Egicoccus sp. AB-alg2: one gene and its partner. The protein of the gene in region 2 interacts with the protein of the main gene of each other region in a pairwise test. Links are inferred from orthologs where the notes say so. Each region holds a gene or a part of one and is shown on either strand. Other genes may lie near its edges. The genes, in order: secD and pheT.

Evidence for each region.
Region 1: the proteins of pheT (region 2) and secD interact in binary tests that used the Escherichia coli proteins (3 or more experiments, as listed by UniProt). The link is inferred for Egicoccus sp. AB-alg2 from one-to-one orthologs.

What each region holds. Positions count from the first base shown.
Region 1 is NZ_JBGUAX010000002.1:155,773-159,413, forward strand. What follows is about bases 803-3,641. They hold secD (protein translocase subunit SecD), read right to left. Parts: upstream 3,045-3,641; coding sequence 1,560-3,044; downstream 803-1,559. Other genes in these bases: secF (protein translocase subunit SecF), read right to left, coding at 803-1,563; ACERM0_RS03375 (HD domain-containing protein), read right to left, coding at 3,077-3,641. Also shown: ACERM0_RS03360 (adenine phosphoribosyltransferase), read right to left, coding at 1-463; more of secF, read right to left, coding at 508-802. UniProt on the Escherichia coli protein: Part of the Sec protein translocase complex. Interacts with the SecYEG preprotein conducting channel. SecDF uses the proton motive force (PMF) to complete protein translocation after the ATP-dependent function of SecA.
Region 2 is NZ_JBGUAX010000002.1:13,686-29,794, reverse strand. The notes cover bases 953-4,096. They hold pheT (phenylalanine--tRNA ligase subunit beta), read left to right. Parts: upstream 953-1,348; coding sequence 1,349-3,844; downstream 3,845-4,096. Other genes in these bases: ACERM0_RS02720 (LVIVD repeat-containing protein), read left to right, coding at 3,953-4,096; pheS (phenylalanine--tRNA ligase subunit alpha), read left to right, coding at 953-1,228. Also shown: ACERM0_RS02735 (ATP-binding protein), read left to right, coding at 1-109; more of pheS, read left to right, coding at 185-952; more of ACERM0_RS02720, read left to right, coding at 4,097-5,491; ACERM0_RS02715 (alpha/beta fold hydrolase), read right to left, coding at 5,548-7,590; ACERM0_RS02710 (RtcB family protein), read left to right, coding at 7,709-8,899; alternative ribosome rescue aminoacyl-tRNA hydrolase ArfB, read left to right, coding at 8,923-9,345; argC (N-acetyl-gamma-glutamyl-phosphate reductase), read left to right, coding at 9,433-10,455; bifunctional glutamate N-acetyltransferase/amino-acid acetyltransferase ArgJ, read left to right, coding at 10,461-11,669; argB (acetylglutamate kinase), read left to right, coding at 11,683-12,687; ACERM0_RS02685 (acetylornithine transaminase), read left to right, coding at 12,684-13,910; argF (ornithine carbamoyltransferase), read left to right, coding at 13,920-14,864; argR (arginine repressor), read left to right, coding at 14,881-15,366; ACERM0_RS02670 (argininosuccinate synthase), read left to right, coding at 15,384-16,109.

The DNA of each region.
Region 1 (3,641 bases), 130 kb from region 2 along the record:
GCTCGATGAGGAAGCCCAGCCCGACCACGTCACCGCCGAGCTGCTCCACCAGGTCGATGGTGGCGGCCGCGGTGCCGCCGGTCGCCAGCACGTCGTCGACGATCAGCACGCGATCACCGGCGGCGATCGCGTCGCGGTGCAGCTCCAGCGTCTCCGAGCCGTACTCGAGGTCGTAGGTGACGGACACGGCCTCGTGCGGGAGCTTGCCGGCCTTGCGCGCCGGGACGAACCCGGCGCCGAAGTGGTAGGCCACCGGGGCGGCCAGGATGAAGCCCCGTGCCTCGATGCCCACGACCTTGTCGACCGTGCCGCGTCCGAACCGGGTCACCAGCCAGTCGACCGCGGTCGAGAACGTGACGTGGTCACCCAGCAGCGGCGTGACGTCCTTGAAGACCACGCCCGGCTTCGGGTAGTCGGGGATGTCCCGCACGCGAGCGGCGAGCACCGAGGGGTCGAGCTGGATCTCCAACGGGCTTCTCCTGGAAGCGGACGACGGTCCGGCGGCGCTCAGCGGCGTCGCTTCTTGCGCTTGCCCTCGCCACGGACGTACTCGGTGGTGATCGGTGCGCGCCGCTCGCTGCTGGCGGTCACGGCCGGGACCTCGTCGGCCTCGTCGCCGCCGCGCTCGAGCCGCTCGGCCTCGCGCTCGGCGGCCTTGCGGTTCTCCGGCTCGCGCATCTTCCACCAGGCGAGGAACGGCGCCGCGACGAACAGCGACGAGTACACGCCGACCAGCATGCCGATGAACAGCGCCAGCGCCAGGTCCTGCAGCGTCGTCGCGCCCAGCACCTGCGCGCCGATGAACAGCAGCGCCGCGACCGGCAGCACGGACGTGATCGAGGTGTTCAGGGAGCGGTACAGCACCTCGTTCATCGACGCGTTGACGAGCTGGGCGTAGGTCCGACGGCCGGGCTCGCCCAGCTGGACGCCGTTCTCCTTCACCCGGTCGAACACGACCACGGTGTCGTACAGCGAGTAACCCAGGATGGTGAGCAGCGCGATCACGGTGGCGGGCGAGACGTTGAACCCGACCAGCGAGTAGACCCCGATCGTGATCAGCAGGTCGTGCACCAGCGCGATGACGGCCGCGACGGCCATCTTGAACTCCAGCCGGAACGAGATGTAGATCACGACGACGACCATGAACACCAGCAGTGCCTCGAGCGCCTGCTGCGTGATGCGTTGGCCCCAGGTCGGCCCGACGAAGCTGATGGTCGAGTTGTCGGCGCCCGACACCTCGACCAGGGCCTCCTCGACCGCCACCGCCTCGGGACTGCCCGGCTCGAGCGCGTCAGTGCGCACCAGGGCACCACGGGCGTCGCCCTCGCCCTGCAACTGCGGGATGACGTCCTGCGCGCCGGCCTCCTCGGCGGCCTGCTGCAGCTCTTGCGAGGTGGTGTCCGGGTCGATGCCCTCCAGGCGGTAGGCGGTACCGCCGACGAAGTCGATCGACAGGTCGAGCCCGCCGATCAGCAGCGAACCCAGGCTGACCAGGATGACGGCGCCGGAGATGGTCGCCCAGAGTCGGGCGCGCCCGACGAAGTCGAAGTTCGGCGTCCTCATCGGCGGCCTCCCGCGGTCGCGACGGCGGCCGGCTCGGCGGCCCGCACCGTCTTGCGGTTCATGACCTTCGTGCCCGACAGCAGGAACACCAGCGGGCGGGTGAAGAAGAACATGATCATGATGTCGAGGATGCTCGCGATCCCGAGCATGAGGGCGAACCCGCGCACCGGCCCGACGGCGAGGAAGTACAGGATGACGGCCGCCGCCAGCGTAACCGTGTTGCCGGCCAGGTTGGTGCGGAAGGCCGAGGCGAACGCCGTCTTCACGCTGGTGCGGACGGTCTTGCCGAGGTTGGCCTCGTCGCGGATGCGTTCGAAGAAGATGATCGACGAGTCGGCGGTGATGCCGATGGACACGATCAGACCGGCGATCCCGGCGAGCGTGAGTGCGAACCCGAAGTTGCCCAGCAGGGTGATCAGCGACAGGGTGACGACGCCGAAGATCCCGAGCGCCCCCAGGGCGACCAGCCCGAGCACCCGGTAGAAGAACAGCAGCCAGATCCCGACCAGCACGAGGCCGATCGCTCCGGCCAGCAGGCCCGACTGCAGCGACTCGGTCCCCAGGGTCGGCGACACGACGTCGAAGGTGGCGGCATCCAGGCTGATCGGGAGCGCACCGGTACGCAGGATCAGGGCGAGGTCGACCGCGTCGGCCTCCTGCTCCTCCTGGGTGGCGCCGCCGGTGGTGATGGTCGCGGTGCCGCCGGTGATGCCCGTGCCGCAGGCCACCCCCGGGTTCATGCCGGGCGCGGACTCCACGACGTTGTCGAGCACGATGGCGAGCATGCCCGGCTGGCCCTGGTCGCGTTCGCAGGCCAGCTCGCTGGTGATCTCCGCCCATTCCTGGCCGCCCTGGTTGTCGAGCTCCAGGGTCACCTCGAACCCGCCCTGGCCCAGGGTCGGGAAGGCGTTGTCGATGCGCTCGCCCGTCAGGGCGACCGGCCCGACGCGGTACTTCTCCACCGGCGTCGCGGCGGCGTCCTCGTCCGCCTCGCCGGGGCTGGCGCCCTCGGTCGGTGAGCCACAGAGGATCCCCGACTCGCCGGCCGCCAGCTCCTCGCGCTCGTCGACGGGCGCGGCGCAGTCCGGTCCTTCCTCGTAGTCCGGGTCGCCGGGCGGGATCACCGCCTCGACCGGACGGAAGGCGAGCTGCGCGGTCGTGCCGATGATCTCCTGCACGCGCTCGGCGTCGGAGATGCCCGGCAGCTGCACGATGATGTCGTTGCCGGCGCGCGAGATGTCCGGCTCGGCGACGCCGAGGCTGTCGACGCGGGCCCGGATGACCTCCACGGTCTGGTCCAGGATGTCGTCGATGCCCTCCTCGGGTTCGTCGCCCTGGAGCTCGGCGGTGTAGATGGCACTGATGCCGCCCTGCAGGTCCAGGCCGAGGTTGGGCCGGTTGCCCAGCCCGAGGTACGTGCCGGCGAGCAGCACGATCAGGAGGGTCACCGTCAGCGTGGCGACGTAGCTCCGCTTGTTCACGTCAGGGTCCTACGGTGTCGGGCGTGCCGGCGTCAGCCGAGCGGCACGCCGTTGGCGGTGATGCGGAACTCGCAGCCGAGTGTCCGTGCGGCCCGGCGGCACATCACCATCCGTTCCAGGAAGATCTCGAAGTACTCGATGACCGTCGACCGGGTCGTGTCGAGCTCGAGCTCGAGCGTGATGGTGGCGGCGTCCGCGTCCACCCGCAGGAACGAGTGCGTCACGGCGTCGTTGACCCGGTCGTGGATGTCGGCCGCCGTGTCGGCGCCCTTGCGGACCCGGCTGCGGTGCACGTCGGCCTTGTCCGCCAGGATGACGGCCGCGCCGACGGGCCCGATGGAGGATCCGTACTGCTCCTCGTGGTTGCCGATCGCGGAGAGCACCAGGCCGATCCGGTAGGGGTCGACCTCCAGTCGGCGCAGGGCGTCGTAGGCGATCCAGGCACCCGACAGGCCGTGGTTCATGCGGCTGACGACGTTGCCGACGTCGTGCAGGTAGCCGCCCACGGCGGCGAGGTCGCACAGCTCCCGGTCGGCGCCGAGGTGCAGCAGGACGTTGTGGGCGATGCGCCCGACCAGGTTGGCGTGGCGGAAGCCG
Region 2 (16,109 bases):
CCTGTACATCACCCGCGGCCTGGTCGAGGCCCATGGCGGGCAGGTGTGGCTCGACACCGACCGGCGCGACGGCGCCACCTTCCACGTCGTGCTGCCCGCCGGCGACTGACGGTCACGCGTCGGGGACGTTCGCGCGGGGCGTCTACCCTGCTCGTCCGCCCCCGTCCGGGCCGAAGGTGAGACCGTGACCGACCTGGAAACGCTGCAGCGCGACGCGCTGGCCGCCGTCGAGCGCGCCGGCGACCTCGACGCGCTCGACGAGGCGCGCGTGCGCTTCACGGGCAAGAAGAGCGACCTCGTCACCATCCAGAAGGGGATGCGCGAACTGTCCCCGGACGAGCGCAAGGAACGCGGCAAGCAACTCAACGCCTTCCGCGACACCTTCCAGCGCGCCTTCGACGCCCGCCGCGACGAACTCGCCTCCGTCGCCCTGCGGGAGCGTCTGGAGGCCGAGCGGCTCGACCTCAGCCTGCCGCCGCGTCGGCTGACGCCCGGCCGCCCCCACCTGCTCACCCAGGTCGAGCAGGAGATCGTCGACGTGTTCGTCGGGCTCGGCTATCGCGTCGCCGAGGGACCCGAGGTCGAATCCGGCGCCTACAACTTCGACCTGCTCAACATCGAGCCCGACCATCCGGCCCGCCAGGAGATGGACACGATCTACGTGTCCTTCGCCGCCGACGTCGTGCTGCGCACCCACACCTCGCCCGTCCAGGCCCGCACCATGACGGCGCAGGCACCGCCGGTCGCCGTCGTGTGCCCCGGCCGCGTCTACCGGGCCGACAGCGTGGACGCGACCCACTCGCCGGTGTTCACCCAGGTCGAGGGGCTGCTGGTGGCGCAGGACGTGTCGATGGCCGACCTGCGCGGCACCCTGCTGGCGTTCTCGCGGGCCCTGTTCGGGGCCGAGCGCCAGATCCGGCTGCGGCCGTCGTTCTTCCCGTTCACCGAACCCAGCGCCGAGGTCGACGTCAGCTGCGGGTTCTGCGGCGCCGCCGACGGCCGCGCCGGCGACCCCGACTGCCGCGTGTGCTCGGGCACCGGCTGGATCGAGATCCTCGGCGCCGGCATGGTCGACCCCAATGTCCTCAGCGCCTGCGGCTACGACCCCGGCGAGGTGTCCGGCTTCGCGTTCGGCATCGGCGTCGAGCGGGTCGCCATGCTGCGCCACGGCGTCCGCGACATCCGCGACTTCTACGACGCCGACGCCCGCTTCCTCTCCCGGTTCTAGTTCGACTCCCACCCGCCACCCCGATCGTCTCGCACGCTGACGCTCGCTCGTTGCCCCGCCATTCCGATCCCGCCGATCCGATCCCGCCAAGCCGATCCCATTCCTGCCGGAGCGTGTCCCGTGAAGCTGCCGTTGTCCTGGCTGCGCACCTTCGTCGACGTCGACCTGCCGCTCGACGAACTCGTCGACGTCATGAGCCTCAACGGCCTGGAGGTCGAGTCGATCGAGACGCCGGGCGCCGGCACCGCCGGGGTGCGCACCGCCAAGGTGCTGCACTGGGAGCCGCACCCGGACGCCGACCGGCTGCGGGTCGTGCGGGTCACGGGCGACGGCGGGGCGGGCGAGGTCGAGCTGGTGTGCGGCGCCGCCAACTTCGACGTCGGTGACGTGGTCGCCCACGCCGTGCCCGGCGCCTCCATCCCCGGCATGCGCATGGAGGCCCGCAAGATCCGCGGGGTCGTGTCCAACGGCATGCTGGCCTCGGCCCGCGAACTGCAGTTGTCCGACGAGCACGAGGGCATCCTGGTCCTGCCGGCCGACACGCCCGTCGGCGCGGACCTCACCGACCTGCTGCCGGTCGGCGAGCCCGTCGTCGAGGTCGCGGTGCAACCCGACCGCGGCGACCACCTCTCCGTGCTGGGCGTCGCCCGCGACCTGGCCGCCATCCTCGACACGACCTGGCGCGAGCCCGAAGGCATCCTTGCCGCGCTCGACGCCGACACCATCCCGGTCGCGCTGGAGACCGACGCGTGCGAGCGGTTCGTGACCTGGGCGCTGGAGGACGTGCGGGTGCAGCCGTCGCCGCCGTGGCTGGCACAGCGGCTCGGGCAGTGCGGCGTGCGGTCGATCGACCTGATCGTCGACGTCACCAACTTCGTCATGCTGGAGCTCGGCCAGCCGCTGCACGCCTTCGACCTCGACCGCGTCGCCGGGCCGCGCCTGACCGTCCGCGACGCCCGCGACGGCGAGACGCTGGTCACCCTCGACGACCAGGAGCGGAGCCTGGTCGCAGGTGACGTCGTCATCGACGACGCCGACGGGCCGGTCAGCCTGGCCGGCGTCATGGGCGGCGCCAGCACCGAGGTGACCGCCGACACGCGCCGCGTCCTGCTGGAGGCGGCCGTCTGGGAGCCGCGCCGCATCCGCCGCACGTCCCGTCGCCTCGGCCTGGTCTCCGAGGCCAGCCAGCGCTTCGAGCGTCGCGTCGACCCGGAGGGCGCCGCCCGCGGCGTCGGACGGGCGGTGCAGCTGCTGGCCCAGCTCGGCGCGGCCCGGCCGGTCGGCACGGCGGCCGTACACCGCGAGGTCGCGTGGGCCGGTCGCCCCACGATCGAGATCGACCCCGCCCGGGTCCAGCGCCTGCTGGCCGTCCCCGACCTCGACGCCGCGCGTCAGACCGACCTGCTGGCCCGCAGCGGCAGCTACGTCGAGGTGGACCACGACCGGCTGCGGGTGACCCCGCCGACCTGGCGTGGCGACCTGCAGCGCGAGGCGGACGTCGCCGAGGAGGTCGCGCGCCTGCACGGCTACGGGCGCATCCCCGCCACGCTGCCCGCGATCACCATGGTTGGGGGGCGCTCGCCGGCGCAGCGGCTCGAGCAGGAGCTGCGCGGGCTCGCCCTGGCGGCCGGGTTCGCTGAAGCCATCACGCGCCCGTTCGTGGGCGAGGACGCGCTGGCGGGGGTGGTGCCGACCAAGGGCCGGGTGGAGCTGGCGAATCCGCTGGCCAAGGACGCCTCCTCGATGCGGCCGTCGCTGGTCGAGGGCCTGCTGGTCGCGCTGCGCCGCAACGCCGGCCAGGGCCGTCCCGGCACGGCGCTGGTCGAGCTCGGGCGGTTGTTCCGGCCGGCCGACGACCCGCTGGGCGAGGTGCTGGACGCGTTCGCGCCGGTCGACGCCAGCGGCGACTGGCGCTGGTCGGCCCCCGACGGCGAGCCGTTGCCGGTCCAGCCCCGCACGCTCGCGCTGGCCGCCCAGGGGCTGCGGCTGGGCGAGCGCCACCTCGACGCCGAGGACCGTTGGAGCGTCTACGACCTGCTGGCGGTGCTCGACCAGGTCGTTGCCCGGGCGTGCCCGCCGGGTGCCGACTGGACGCTGCAGCGCGTGCCCGTCGAGCGTGACGGCTTCCACCCTGGCCGCTCCGCGTCCCTGCGCCTGCGCCCGCTGCCGGACGCCGCACCGGTCGAGGTCGGCTTCGTCGGCCAGCTCCATCCGCAGGAGGCCGACCGGCGTGACCTGCCAGAACCGGTCGTCGTGGCCGAGCTGCTGCTCGAGCCGCTGCTGCGGGCCGTGCCGCCGGAGGGGCACCCGCCCGTCGCGGCACGCACGCTGGTCCGCCACCCTGCCATGAGTCTGGACGTGGCCCTGGTCGCCGACGACGAGGTGCCCTACGCCACGCTGGAAGCGGCCGTGCGCGAGGGAGCGGGCGACCTCCTCGACGGGCTGTGGTGGTTCGACGAGTACCGCGGCGAGCAGGTCGGCCCGGGCCGCCGCAGCGTCGCCATCCGGCTGCGCCTGCAGTCGCCGGAGCGGCAACTGACCGACGCCGACGCCGAGGCCGTCATCGACGCGGTCGCGGCACGTGCCGAGGCACTCGGCGCGACCCTGCGCCGCTGACGCCCGGACCCGCCCGGCACGATGTGCCGGGCGGCCGCCGCGCGCCGTCGGATCGCGGCGGACCCCACCTCGTTGTCGTCGGCATCACGCCGTCCCGAGGAGCGTCCGATGCCGGCCCGAACCCCCGTGTCCCTGCTGGCGGTCGTGGCCGTCGGCTCGCTTGCGCTCGTCCCCGCGCCCGACCTGGTCGGCGGCGTGCTGGACGGGACGGGCGCCGGACCGATGGAGCACGTCGCCAACGTCCCGTACGCGGACGCCCACGGCACCGGGCCGAACCAGGGAACCGACCTGGAGTTCGCGACCATCCCGGTCACGCGCACGGTCGAGGAGCGGGTCGGCCTCGGGCGGGGTGGGGGAGCGGTCCGGACCCGGACGGAGGTCGAGAACCGCACCTTCGTCTTCGCCGGGACCTACACCAACGGCCTGCAGATCCTCGACGTCACCGACCCGGGCCGCCCACGCCCGGTGGCCGTCTACGACTGTGCCATCGCGCAGGGCGACGTGCAGGTGTTCGAACGCGACGCACGCTGGTACGTGACCTACGCCCGCGACCTCGGGTATGCGAGCCAGACCCGCACGGACTCCGCCTGCTTCCGCGAGGCCGAGGCGCTCGGGTTCGGCGCGCGCGACGCCCTCGGTCCGGGCACGTTCGTCGTCGACGTGACCGATCCCCACGCGCCGACGCTGGCGTCGTTCGTGTCGTTCCCGAAGGGCTCGCACAACCAGACCGTGCACCCGAGCGGCGACTACCTCTACAACTCCAACTCGGAGCTGATCACCTCCGTCGTCGGCGAGGTCGGCATCGAGGTCGTCGACATCCGCGACCTCGCCGCCCCGGTCCAGGTCGCATTCGTCCCGCTGCCGATCAGGCCGGGACTGGGCACCGAGTCGCACGACATCACGTTCAACGCCGACGGCACGCGTGCCTACTCGGCCGCCCTGTCGCAGACCGTCATCATCGACACCACCGACCCTGCCGATCCGACCATCGTGTCGTCCTTCGTCGACCCGGCGATCAACGTCGAGCACCAGGCGAACCCGGTCAAGCTGACCGACCCGATCCTCGGGCGCCGCGAGTTCCTCGTCGTCGAGGACGAGGTGGCCGGCGCGTCGCCGACGGGGCAGTGCCCCAACGGCGGCGTCCACGTCTACGACATCACCGGCGACCTCGAACGGACGCCACGCAAGGTCGGCTACTGGAACATCCGTGACGTCGGCCTCACCACCGACGGGATCGGCACCTGCACCGCCCACGTCTTCGAGATCCACGAGGACGAGGCCCTGATGACCATCGCGTTCTACAACGGTGGCGTGCGCGTGGTCGATCTGTCGGGCCTGGTCGGGGTCGCCCTCGGCGAACTCGGTGTCGGGATGCGCGAGGTCGCCTCGTTCCGTTTCGAGGACAGCGACACGTGGGCCGTGAAGGCACCGTCGGTGTCCCGCGACCGGCCCTTCCACGTCTACGGCAACGACATCGCCCGCGGCCTCGACGTCTACCTTGTCGACCTGTCCAAGGCGACGGCGGGCACTGGTCTCGATCAGTGGTTGTCCGCGGAGCAGGCCCTGCTGCAGTTGCCGAGCGAGCCGCTCTCACCCGCCGAACTGGCGGACATCGCGCTGCGTTGCAAGCTGCCGGTCGCGTCCTGAGTGAACCGCGGGTCGCGTCGCCCGACGCGACGAGGCGCCGGGCGACGTGACCGCTGTTACAGCAGTTCAGGGCGCGCGAAGTCCTTGCCGTGGACGTGCTCGTCCAGGAACGCCAGCACGGTCTCGTACCACAGCCGTGCGTTCTGGGGCTTTAGCACCCAGTGGTTCTCGTCGGGGAAGTACAGGAAGCGGGCGTCCACACCGTGGCGGGACAGGTCCGTCCACAGCGTCAGGCCCTCGCTGATCGGCACCCGGTAGTCCAGTTCGCCGTGGACGACCAGCATGGGCGTGCGGATCTGGCCGACGAACCGCTGCGGCGAGTGCTCGCGGTAGCGGCGACGGTCGGTCGCGTAGGGGTCGCCGAACTCGCGCTCCCACAGCAGCCCCATGTCGGTCGTGCCGTGGAAACCCTCGAGGTTCCACAGCGACGCGTGCGTGACGATGCAGCGGAACCGGTCGGTGTGCCCGGCGACCCAGTTGGCCATGTACCCACCGAACGAGCCGCCCATCGCCGCGACCCGCTCGGCGTCGACCGCGTCGTGGTCGCAGGCGGCGTCGACGGCCGCCAGCAGGTCGGTGTACGGCTCGTGTCCCCAGCGGCCCCAACCGCGCCGGACGAAGTCCCGCCCGTAGCCGGTCGACAGGGCCGGGTCGGGCAGCAGCACGGCGTAGCCCCGGGCGGCCAGCACCGACGGGCACCACCGCCACGACCAGTTGTTCCACGAGCCGAGCGGCCCGCCGTGGATGAACACGACCAGCGGCAGGGGACCGTCGGCGTCCTCGGGCAGGACCAGCCAGGACCCGACCTGCACCCCGTCGTCGGCGGGGGCGTGCAGCCGCTCGACCCGCACGGCCGGCTGGTCACCCGCCGGTGAGGGCAACACCTGTGGCGGTTGGTCCGCGTCGGTCGCGTCGTAGCGCACGACCTGTGGCGGCTCACCGACGGTGGCCCGCAGGGCGAAGACGGCGGTGCCGTCGGGCGCGACGCAGGTGTCGACGTGCGCGCCGCCGGCCGCCAGCCGGGTCACCTCGCGGCTGGCGAGCTCCAGGCGGAAGATCGGGCGGTGTCCCTGCTCGTCGGCCTCGAACACGATCGCGCGGCCGTCCGGCATCCACTGCGCATGGTCGGGCCACAGGTCCAGGTCGGGGAGGAGGTCGGTGACGTCGCCGCTCGCCAGGTCGACGAGGGCGAGGCCGATGTCGGCGGCGCGATCGGGCGCGCCGACGTCCATCACCTGGCAGACCACCTGGCGGCCGTCCGGGGACACGCGGGGTGCCGACCAGAACCGCCCGTCAGCGACCAGGGTCCGCCGCTCGCCGGTGGCGACGTCGACCGCGACCAGGTCGGTGGCCAGGTCGTCGGGCGAGGTGAGCGCCTCACCGGCGCGGCGCCACGCGGTCACGTAGGTCGTGCCGTCGGGCGTCAGGTCGCCCTCGACGTTGCGCAGCACACTGCCGCGGGCCAGCAGCCGCGGCTCGGGGACGGTCTCGTCGTCGACGGGCGCTGCTGCCGAAGCCGCACCCTGGAGCCGGCCGGCGTCGAGGAACCAGCGGCCGGGCTGTCGCGGCCCGAGGTAGTGGTCCCAGAACCGGATCGGGTAGTCGTCGAACAACTGCGCGGTCACGCCCGCCTCCTCGCGGCGCTTGGCGTGCTCGCGGTCGCCGGCGAACGTGTCCGCCTGCGGGTGCAGGTCGCCGGCCAGGACGACGTCGCCCGTGTCGCGGGCCACGCTCACGCCGGCGACACCGCCGGGCGGTGCGACGACGAGGTGGGCCTCGCCACCGTCGGGTGGCAAGGCCCACAACGCCGCCGGCGGGTCGCCGTCCGGTGTCGTGTCGGGATCGGGCCGAGCGGAGACGAACAGCAGCGTGCCGTCGGGGCCGAACGCGGCGCCGGACTCGCCGGGCGCGGAGCGGGTGAGCTGCCGCGGCCGGCCCTCGCCCGTCGGGTCCAGCCCCCACAGCGCCGAGCGGTAGCGCTTCGCGTCCGGGGCCTCGGTCGCGACGCCGACCACCAGCCGGCGACCGTCCGGAGCGATCGCCAGGCCCGACAGACGGGGCTGGCGCAGGAACGTGTCGAGGTCGAATGGTGTAGTCATGGGACCGAGGCTAGTGAGCACCCCGGGCGGGCAACCGGCGCCGCGGACGGACCGCACACGGTCCCCGGCCGCCGGGACGGCCGACACGAGCGAAACGGCCGGGACGAGAGGAGGAGCGATGCCGGAGCGGCTGGGCAATGGCGTACTGAACTGGGCGTCGATGCTGAACGAGCAGGCGCGTGCCCAGGCGCTGCGCACGGCCACGGTGGCCGTGATCGACGGGCACGTCGCCCTCATGCCCGACGCGCACTGGGGGATGGGCTGCACGATCGGGTCGGTGATCCCGACCCGCGAGGCGATCATCCCGTCGGCGGTCGGGGTGGACATCGGCTGCGGGGTCATCGCCGCGGAGACCACCCTGCTGGCCGAGCACCTGCCCGACGACCTCACGCCACTGCTGTCCGGCTGGCAGGAACGGATCCCGGCCGGCCTCGGCTACTGGCACGCCGAGGAGGATCCAGCCTGGGCGGCCTTCGTCGCGGAGTACGGCCTGCCGGACAGCGTCGCCGGCGATGCGCGGCTGCGCGAACGTGCGCCGCGACAGTTCGGGACGTTGGGGTCCGGCAACCACTTCCTCGAGCTGTGCCTCGACGAGCGCGACCGGGTCTGGCTCATGCTGCACTCGGGCTCGCGCGGGCCCGGCAACGTGCTGGCGATGCGCCACATCGACCGGGCGAAGACGGCGATGCGCCAGGCGATGGTGACGCTCCCCGACCCGGATCTGGCCTACCTCGTGCAGGGCACGCCGGCGTTCGACGCCTACGTGCGTGACCTGCAGTGGGCGCAGGCCTACGCGTACGGCTCACGCCAGCGGATGATGCACGTGGCTCTCGCACGGCTCCGGGCCCTGGCGCCGTTCGAGGTCCGGCAGACGATCAACAACCATCACAACTACGCGCGGCGCGAACGCCACGACGGCCGGGACCTGTGGATCACCCGCAAGGGCGCGATCTCGGCACGGCCCGGCGAACTGGGGGTCGTGCCGGGCTCGATGGGCACCGGCTCCTACATCGTTCGGGGCCTGGGCAACCCCGCCAGCTACGCCTCCGCCGCCCACGGCGCCGGTCGCGCGATGTCGCGCAACCAGGCCCGCCGGGCGTTCACGGTCGAGGACATGGAGAAGGCGATGCTCGGACGCACGTGGCTGCAGCAGGACGCCGCCGCGCTGATCGACGAGATCCCGACCGCCTACAAGGACCTCGACACGGTGATGGCCGACCAGACGGACCTGGTGGAGGTGGTGCACCGGCTGCGGACGCTCGTGAACTACAAGGGCGTGGAGAAGGGCAGCCGTCGCGGCAGCCACTGACCGGCCCTCCTACGCTGCCGGCCATGGCCGACATCCGACTGCGCCGCGGCGTCTCCGTCCCGGAGGCGGAGTTCGACGTGCGCGTGTCCCGGTCCTCCGGCCCCGGCGGGCAGGGCGTCAACACCACCGACAGCAAGGTCGAACTGCGCTGGGACGTCGCCGCGTCACCGTCGCTGACGGAGACGCAACGCCGGCGCGTGCTCGAACGTCTCGGCAACCGGATCACCGGGGACGGCGTGCTGATCCTGCAGTCCTCCGAGCACCGCAGCCAGCACCAGAACCGCGCGGCGGCGTTCGCGCGGTTGCAGGCGGTGGTGGGGGAGGCGCTCGAGCCACCGAAGGTCCGCCGCCCGACCCGCCGCACCCGCGCGTCCAAGGATCGGCGGCTGCAGGCCAAGCGGCAGCGCAGCGAGACCAAGAAGCTGCGCAAGCCGCCCGACGTCTGATGCGGAGCGGTCGGCGACCCACCGGCGTTTGCATAGTGCTGCATAATCCTGCAGACTGCGCGCTTCGTCTCGACAGGAGCCGCACCCATGACCGCGTCGGTCGGCATCGTCGGCGCCTCCGGCTACGGAGGGGCCGAACTGCTGCGCCTGCTGGCCGGTCACCCGCAGCTCGAGGTGGCCGTCGTCGCCGCCCACTCGCAGGCGGGCGAGCCGGTGGCCTCGCTGTTCCCGAATCTCGCCGGCACGGCGGTCTTCGACGCCGTCGACGTCGATCGCCTGGCCGGCCTCGACCTGGTGTTCCTGTCGACGCCGCACGGCCCGTCGCTGGAGTTGGGCGCGGCCCTCCACGACGCCGGCGTGCGCACCGTCGACCTGTCCGCGGCCTTCCGGCTGCCCGCCGACGGGTTCGCGACCTGGTACGGCGAGACGCACCCGCGGCCGGACCTCGCCCCGGCCGTCTACGGGCTGCCGGAGTTCAACCGCAAGCAGATCGCGGACGCGACCCTGGTCGCCAACCCCGGCTGCTACGTGACGACGGCGCTGCTCGGGCTGGTCCCGCTCGCGTCGTTGGTGCAGCCCGGAACCGTGGTGGTCGACGGCAAGTCCGGCACGTCCGGGGCCGGCCGGGCCGCCAAGGACGCGTTGCACGCCACCCACGTGGCCGGCAGCGTCACGGCCTACGGCGCACCCGCCCACCGGCACACGGGCGAGATCGAGGCCCACCTCGCCGCGTTCGGGGCCGACCTCGGCCCGATCAGCTTCACCCCGCACCTGCTGCCGATCCCGCGCGGGCTGCTGACCACCAGCTACGCGACCCTGCGCGACGGCGTGTCGGCGGACGACGTGCAGCGCGCGCTGGTCCAGGCCTACGCGGACGAGCCGTTCGTCCACGTGCTCGCGCCGGGCGAGTTCCCGGTGGTCAAGGCCGTGACCGGCTCCAACGGGGCGCAACTGTCGGCCGTCACCGACCCGCGGACCCGGCGTGTGACGGTGGTCGCGGTGACCGACAATCTCGGCAAGGGCGCGGCGGGGCAGGCCCTGCAGAACGCCAACCTGCTGCTCGGCCTCGAGGAGACGACCGGCCTGACCGCGATCGGGCTGTACCCGTGACCGGCGTGTGGGGACCGCAGGACCGCAGCGGCCTGCAGCCGGTGCCGGGTGGCGCCACCGCCGCCGACGGCTTCCGCGCGGCGGGCGTCGTCAGCGGGGTCAAGCCGTCCGGCAACCCGGACCTGGCCCTGCTCGTGGCCGACGAGGTCGCCGGGGCCGCGGCCGTCACCACGACCAACCTCGTCAAGGCGCCCGCCTGCCGCCTGACGGAAGCGCATGTCGCCGACGGCAAGGCGCGCGCCGTCGTCATCAACGCCGGCAACGCCAACGTGTGCACGCCCGACGGCGACGCCCACGCGGCGCGACTGGCGGCCGTGACGGCCGGGCACCTCGGTGTCGCCGCCGACGAGGTGCTGGTGATGTCCACCGGCGTCATCGGCGTCCCGCTGCCGATCGAGCGCATCGAGGCCGCCCTGCCGGCCGCCGTCGACGCGCTGTCACCCGACGGCGGCGACGCTGCCGCCCAGGCCATGCTGACCACCGACACGCACGGCAAGCAGGTCGCCTTCCGCGTCACCGACGAGCAGGGCAGTTGCGTGGTCGGTGGCATGGCCAAGGGCGTCGGCATGATCGAGCCGGCCATGGCCACGCTGCTGGTGGCGATCACCACGGACGCGCCGCTGGGCGGCCCGATCGCCCGCAAGGTGCTGCGCAGCGCGGTGGCGACCACCTTCAACCGCATCAGCGTCGACGGCGACGGGTCGACCAGCGACACCGTGGCCCTGCTGGCCGGCGGCAGCGCGTCACACCCACCGCGCCTGGACACGCTCGCCCGGGCCGTGCACGCCGTCTGTGCCGACCTCGCCCGCCAGGTGGTCGCCGACGGCGAGGGCGCGACCCGCGTCGCCGCCGTCACCGTCCGGCAGGCCGCCACCGAAGCGGACGCCGAGCGCCTCGCCCGCGCCGTCGCCACGTCGCTGCTGGTGCGCGCCGCCATCCACGGTGCGGACCCGAACTGGGGACGCATCCTGATGGCGATGGGCAACGCGCAGGTCGACTTCGACCCGCGCCGGGTCGGCATCCGCTGCGCCGGCGTGACGGTCTGCCGCTTCGGCGTCGCCGCCAGCTTCGACCGCAACCAGGCCACCATCGCGATGAGCAAGCCGGAGATCGAGATCGAGATCGACCTCGGCTCCGGCGACGCCGCCGCCACCGTGCTGACCTGCGACCTGACACCCGAGTACGTGCGGTTCAACGCCGAGTACACGACCTAGGGGACCGTCTGCCATGTCCATCCCGTCCACCACGGCCAGCGCGGACACGACCGCGTCGACGACGACGTCCGCGGACGAGCAGGCCTTCGAGCGGGTCGTCGCCGCCCAGGGCAAGGCCGCCGTGCTGCGCGAGGCGCTGCCCTGGATCACCCGCTTCCACGGCCAGACCGTCGTGATCAAGTACGGCGGCAACGCGATGGTCGACGACGAGCTCAAGCGCTCCTTCGCGGCCGACGTCGCGCTGCTGCACTTCGTCGGGCTGCGGCCGGTGATCGTCCACGGCGGCGGTCCGCAGATCAGCGCGCTCGCCGGCCAGCTCGGCGTCCGGTCCTCGTTCGTCGGCGGTCTGCGGGTCACCGACGAGGCCATGATGGACGTCGTGCGCATGTCGCTGCTCGGGCAGGTCAACCCGGAGCTGGTCGGGCTCGTGCAGGCCGCCGGCGCCCCGGCGGTCGGCGTCGCGGGCACCGACGCGGGGCTGCTGAGGGTCCGCCCCGCCGTCGGCCCCGACGGCGAGGACCTGGGGCTGGTCGGCGAGGTCGAGCAGGTCGCGACCCACTACCTCGACGAGATGCTGCGCGACCAGTTCCTGCCGGTCGTCGCGACCGTCGGGCGCGACGCCGACGGACGGGAACGCAACGTCAACGCCGACCTCGCGGCGGGCGCGATCGCGGCCGCCCTGGGCGCCTCGAAGCTGGTCTACCTCACGGACGTCGAGGGGCTCTACCAGGACTTCGGCGACCCGGAGCGGCAGAGCCTCATGAGCGAGGTCTCCGCCGACCGGCTGCAGGCCATGCTCGACGCGGGCGAATTGCACGAGGGCATGCGCCCGAAGGTGCGCTCCATCGTGCGGGCGATCCAGGACGGCGTGCCGCAGGCCCACATCCTCGACGGGCGGGTGCTGCACGCGGTGCTGATCGAGATCTTCACCGACGAGGGCGTCGGCACCATGATCACCCCCGGCGCACGGGCCACGGCCACCCCCGCGCCGGCCGCGACACGGGCGGGTGCCGCATGACCAGCGCCACCGAGGCACTGGCCACCCGCGCCGGCCAGCGGTTCATGCCGACCTACCCGGCCCCGAAGGCGGCGTTCGTCCGGGGCAAGGGCACCGCGCTGTTCGACGCCGACGACAACGTCTTCCTCGACTTCCTGTGCGGGTTGGGGGTGACCAACCTCGGGCACGCCCACCCGGCGGTCGCCGCGGCCGTGGCGGCGCAGGCGGGCACGCTGGTGCACACCTCCAACCTCTTCGTCACCGAGCCGGCCGTCGCGCTGGCCGAGCGGCTGGCCCGGATCGTGGGGTGGGACGACGCACGGGTGTTCTTCGCCCAGTGCGGTGCCACGGCCAACGAGACCGCGGTGAAGCTCGCCCGGCGCCACGGCAAACGGCAGCGCCCCGACAAGACCCGCGTCGTTGCGCTCGAGGGCTCGTTCCACGGGCGCACGCTCGCGACTTTGGAGGCCACCGGGCAGCCCGCCAAGCACGAGCCGTTCGCGCCGCTGGCCGGGTTCGTCGACCACGTGCCCCACGACGACGCCGACGCCGTGCGTGCCGCGGTGAGCGACACCACCTGCGCGGTTCTCGTGGAGGTCGTGCAGGGCGAGGGCGGCGTCCGGCCGGTCCCGGACGAGGTGCTGCTCGCCGCCCGCGAGGCCTGCGACGCCGTGGGCGCGCTGCTGGTCGTCGACGAGGTGCAGACCGGCATCGGTCGCACCGGCCCCTGGTTCGCGTACCAGGACACCCCGGTCGTGCCCGACGTGGTGACGCTCGCCAAGGCGCTGGCCAACGGCCTGCCCATCGGGGCCTGCGTCGCCCGTGGCGAGGCGGCGACCGCCTTCGGCGTCGGCGACCACGGCACGACCTTCGGCGGCAACCCCGTCACCTGCGCCGCCGCCAACGCCGTCATCGACACCATCGAGGCCGAAGGCGTGCTGGCCGCCGGCCGCACCCGCGCCCGGCGCCTGACCGAGGGGCTCCAGCGGCTGGTCGACACCGCGCCGCTGGCCAGCGGCGTACGCGGTCGTGGCCTGCTGCTGGGGCTGGAGCTGGACGCCCCGGTCGCGGCCGAGGTGGAGGCGGCCTGCCGCGAGCGCTTCCTGATCGTAAACGCCGTCGCCCCCGACGTCGTGCGGTTCGCGCCGCCGCTGACCGTCAGCCGCCAGGAGATCGACCTGGCGCTGGCCGCCGTGGCCGAGTCGCTGGACGCCGTCGCCGCCGGCGACGACCCCACTGCCTGAGGAACCGCCATGACCTTCCCCGACGACTTCCTGTCCGTCGACGACCTGACCGGCGAGCAGTTGCTGCAGGTGCTCGACGTCGCCGACCAGCTCAAGGCCGACCGCGCCGAGCGCCTGGCCGCCGGATCCGACCTGGCCCACGGCGCGCTGCGCGGCCGCACGGTCGCGCTGGTGTTCGAGAAGCCGTCGACGCGGACGCGGGTGTCGTTCCAGGTGGCCGTCACCGAGCTGGGCGGCCAGCCGCTGCCGCTGTCGTCGGCGGAACTGCAGCTCGGCCGCGGCGAGACGATCGCCGACACGGGCACGGTCCTCTCGCGCTACGTCCACGCGGTGGTCGTGCGCACCTTCGGCCAGGACCGCCTGGAGGAGCTGGCGGACGCGGCCGACGTCCCCGTCGTCAACGCACTCACGGACCTCGAGCACCCCTGCCAGGCCGTCGCCGACCTGCAGACCTTCCGCGAGGCCCACGTCGACTTCGAGGGCCGCACCCTGGCCTACGTCGGCGACGGCAACAACGTCGCCAACTCCTTGCTCCTGGCCGGCGCCAAGGTCGGGCTGTCGGTCCGCGTCGGCCATCCGGAGGGACACGCCCCGGACGCGACGATCCTCGCCCGGGCACAGGCCATCGGTGCCGACACCGGGGCGAAGATCCAGGTGACGACCGACCCCGCCGAGGCCGTCGCCGGCGCGGACGCCGTCTACACCGACGTGTGGGCGTCGATGGGGCAGGAGGCGCAGGCCGACGCGCGCGCCCAGCGTTTCGTGCCCTACCGCGTCACCGCCGAGCTGATGGGGCAGGCGGCCAGCGACGCCGTGTTCCTCCACTGCCTGCCGGCCCACCGCGGGGAGGAGGTCACCGCCGAGGTGATCGACGGCCCCGCGTCCCGCGTGTTCGACCAGGCCGAGAACCGGCTGCACGCCCAGAAGGCGCTGCTGGCCGCGTTGCTGGCCTGAGCCGGGAGGAGCCCCGATGGCGGACAAGGCACGTCGGCAGCAGCTGCTGCGCGAGCTGATCAGCTCGACCGACCTCGGCTCGCAGGCCGAGGTGCGCGCGGCATTGGCGGCCCGTGGGCTGGACGCCCACCAGGCGACCGTCAGTCGCGACCTGGACGAGCTCGGCGCCGTGAAGGTCCGCGGCGCCGACGGTGCGCTGGTCTACCGTCTGGCCGTGGATCCCGGGCCAGGCTCCGCACGCAGTCGCCTCGACGACACCCTGCGACAGTTCGTCGTGTCCGTCGCCCACAGCCACAACCTCGTCGTCCTGCGCACCCCACCCGCGTGCGCCCATCCCGTCGCCTCCGCCATCGATCTCGCCGAGCTCGACGACGTGCTGGCCACCGTCTCGGGGGACGACACCGTGCTGGTCGTCGCCGCCGAGTCCCTGTCCGGCGCCGACCTCGCCGACCGGCTGCGCATCCGCGCCGGCCTCGCCACCCCGACCACCTCTCCCGCCTGACCCTAGGAGTCTTTCGCATGAAGCCTCGGATCGTGCTCGCCTACTCCGGCGGCCTCGACACGTCCGTCGCCATCCAGTGGATGCGCGAGCACAAGGACGTCGACGTCGTCGCCTGCGCCGTCGACGTCGGCCAGGGTGTCGACGACCTCGACGAGATCCGCCAGCGCGCCCTCGACTGTGGCGCCGTCGAGTCCGTCGTGGTCGACGCGAAGGACGAGTTCGCCACCGACTTCATCGCGCCGGCACTGAAGGCCAACGCGATGTACATGGGCAAGTACCCGCTCGTGTCCGCGTTGTCGCGTCCGCTGATCGTCAAGCACCTCGTCCGTGTCGCCCGGGAGACGGGTGCCGCCGGTGTCGCGCACGGCTGCACCGGCAAGGGCAACGACCAGGTCCGCTTCGAGGTCGGCACGATGTGCCTGGCACCCGACCTGGACACGGTGGCACCGATCCGCGAGTGGGGCCTGTCGCGCGACGCAGCGATCGACTACGCCAACGAGCGTGGCATCCCGATCCCGGTGAAGTCCAAGGCGTCGCCGTACTCGATCGACGAGAACGCCTGGGGCCGCACGGCCGAGTGCGGCATCCTCGAGGACCCCTGGGCGGCACCGCCCGAGGACGTCTTCGAGCGCACCGTCAGCGTCAAGGACGCCCCCGACGAGCCCGAGGAGATCGTGCTCGCCTTCCGCCACGGCATGCCGGTCAGCCTCGACGGCAAGGAACTGCCGCTGGCGCAGCTGGTG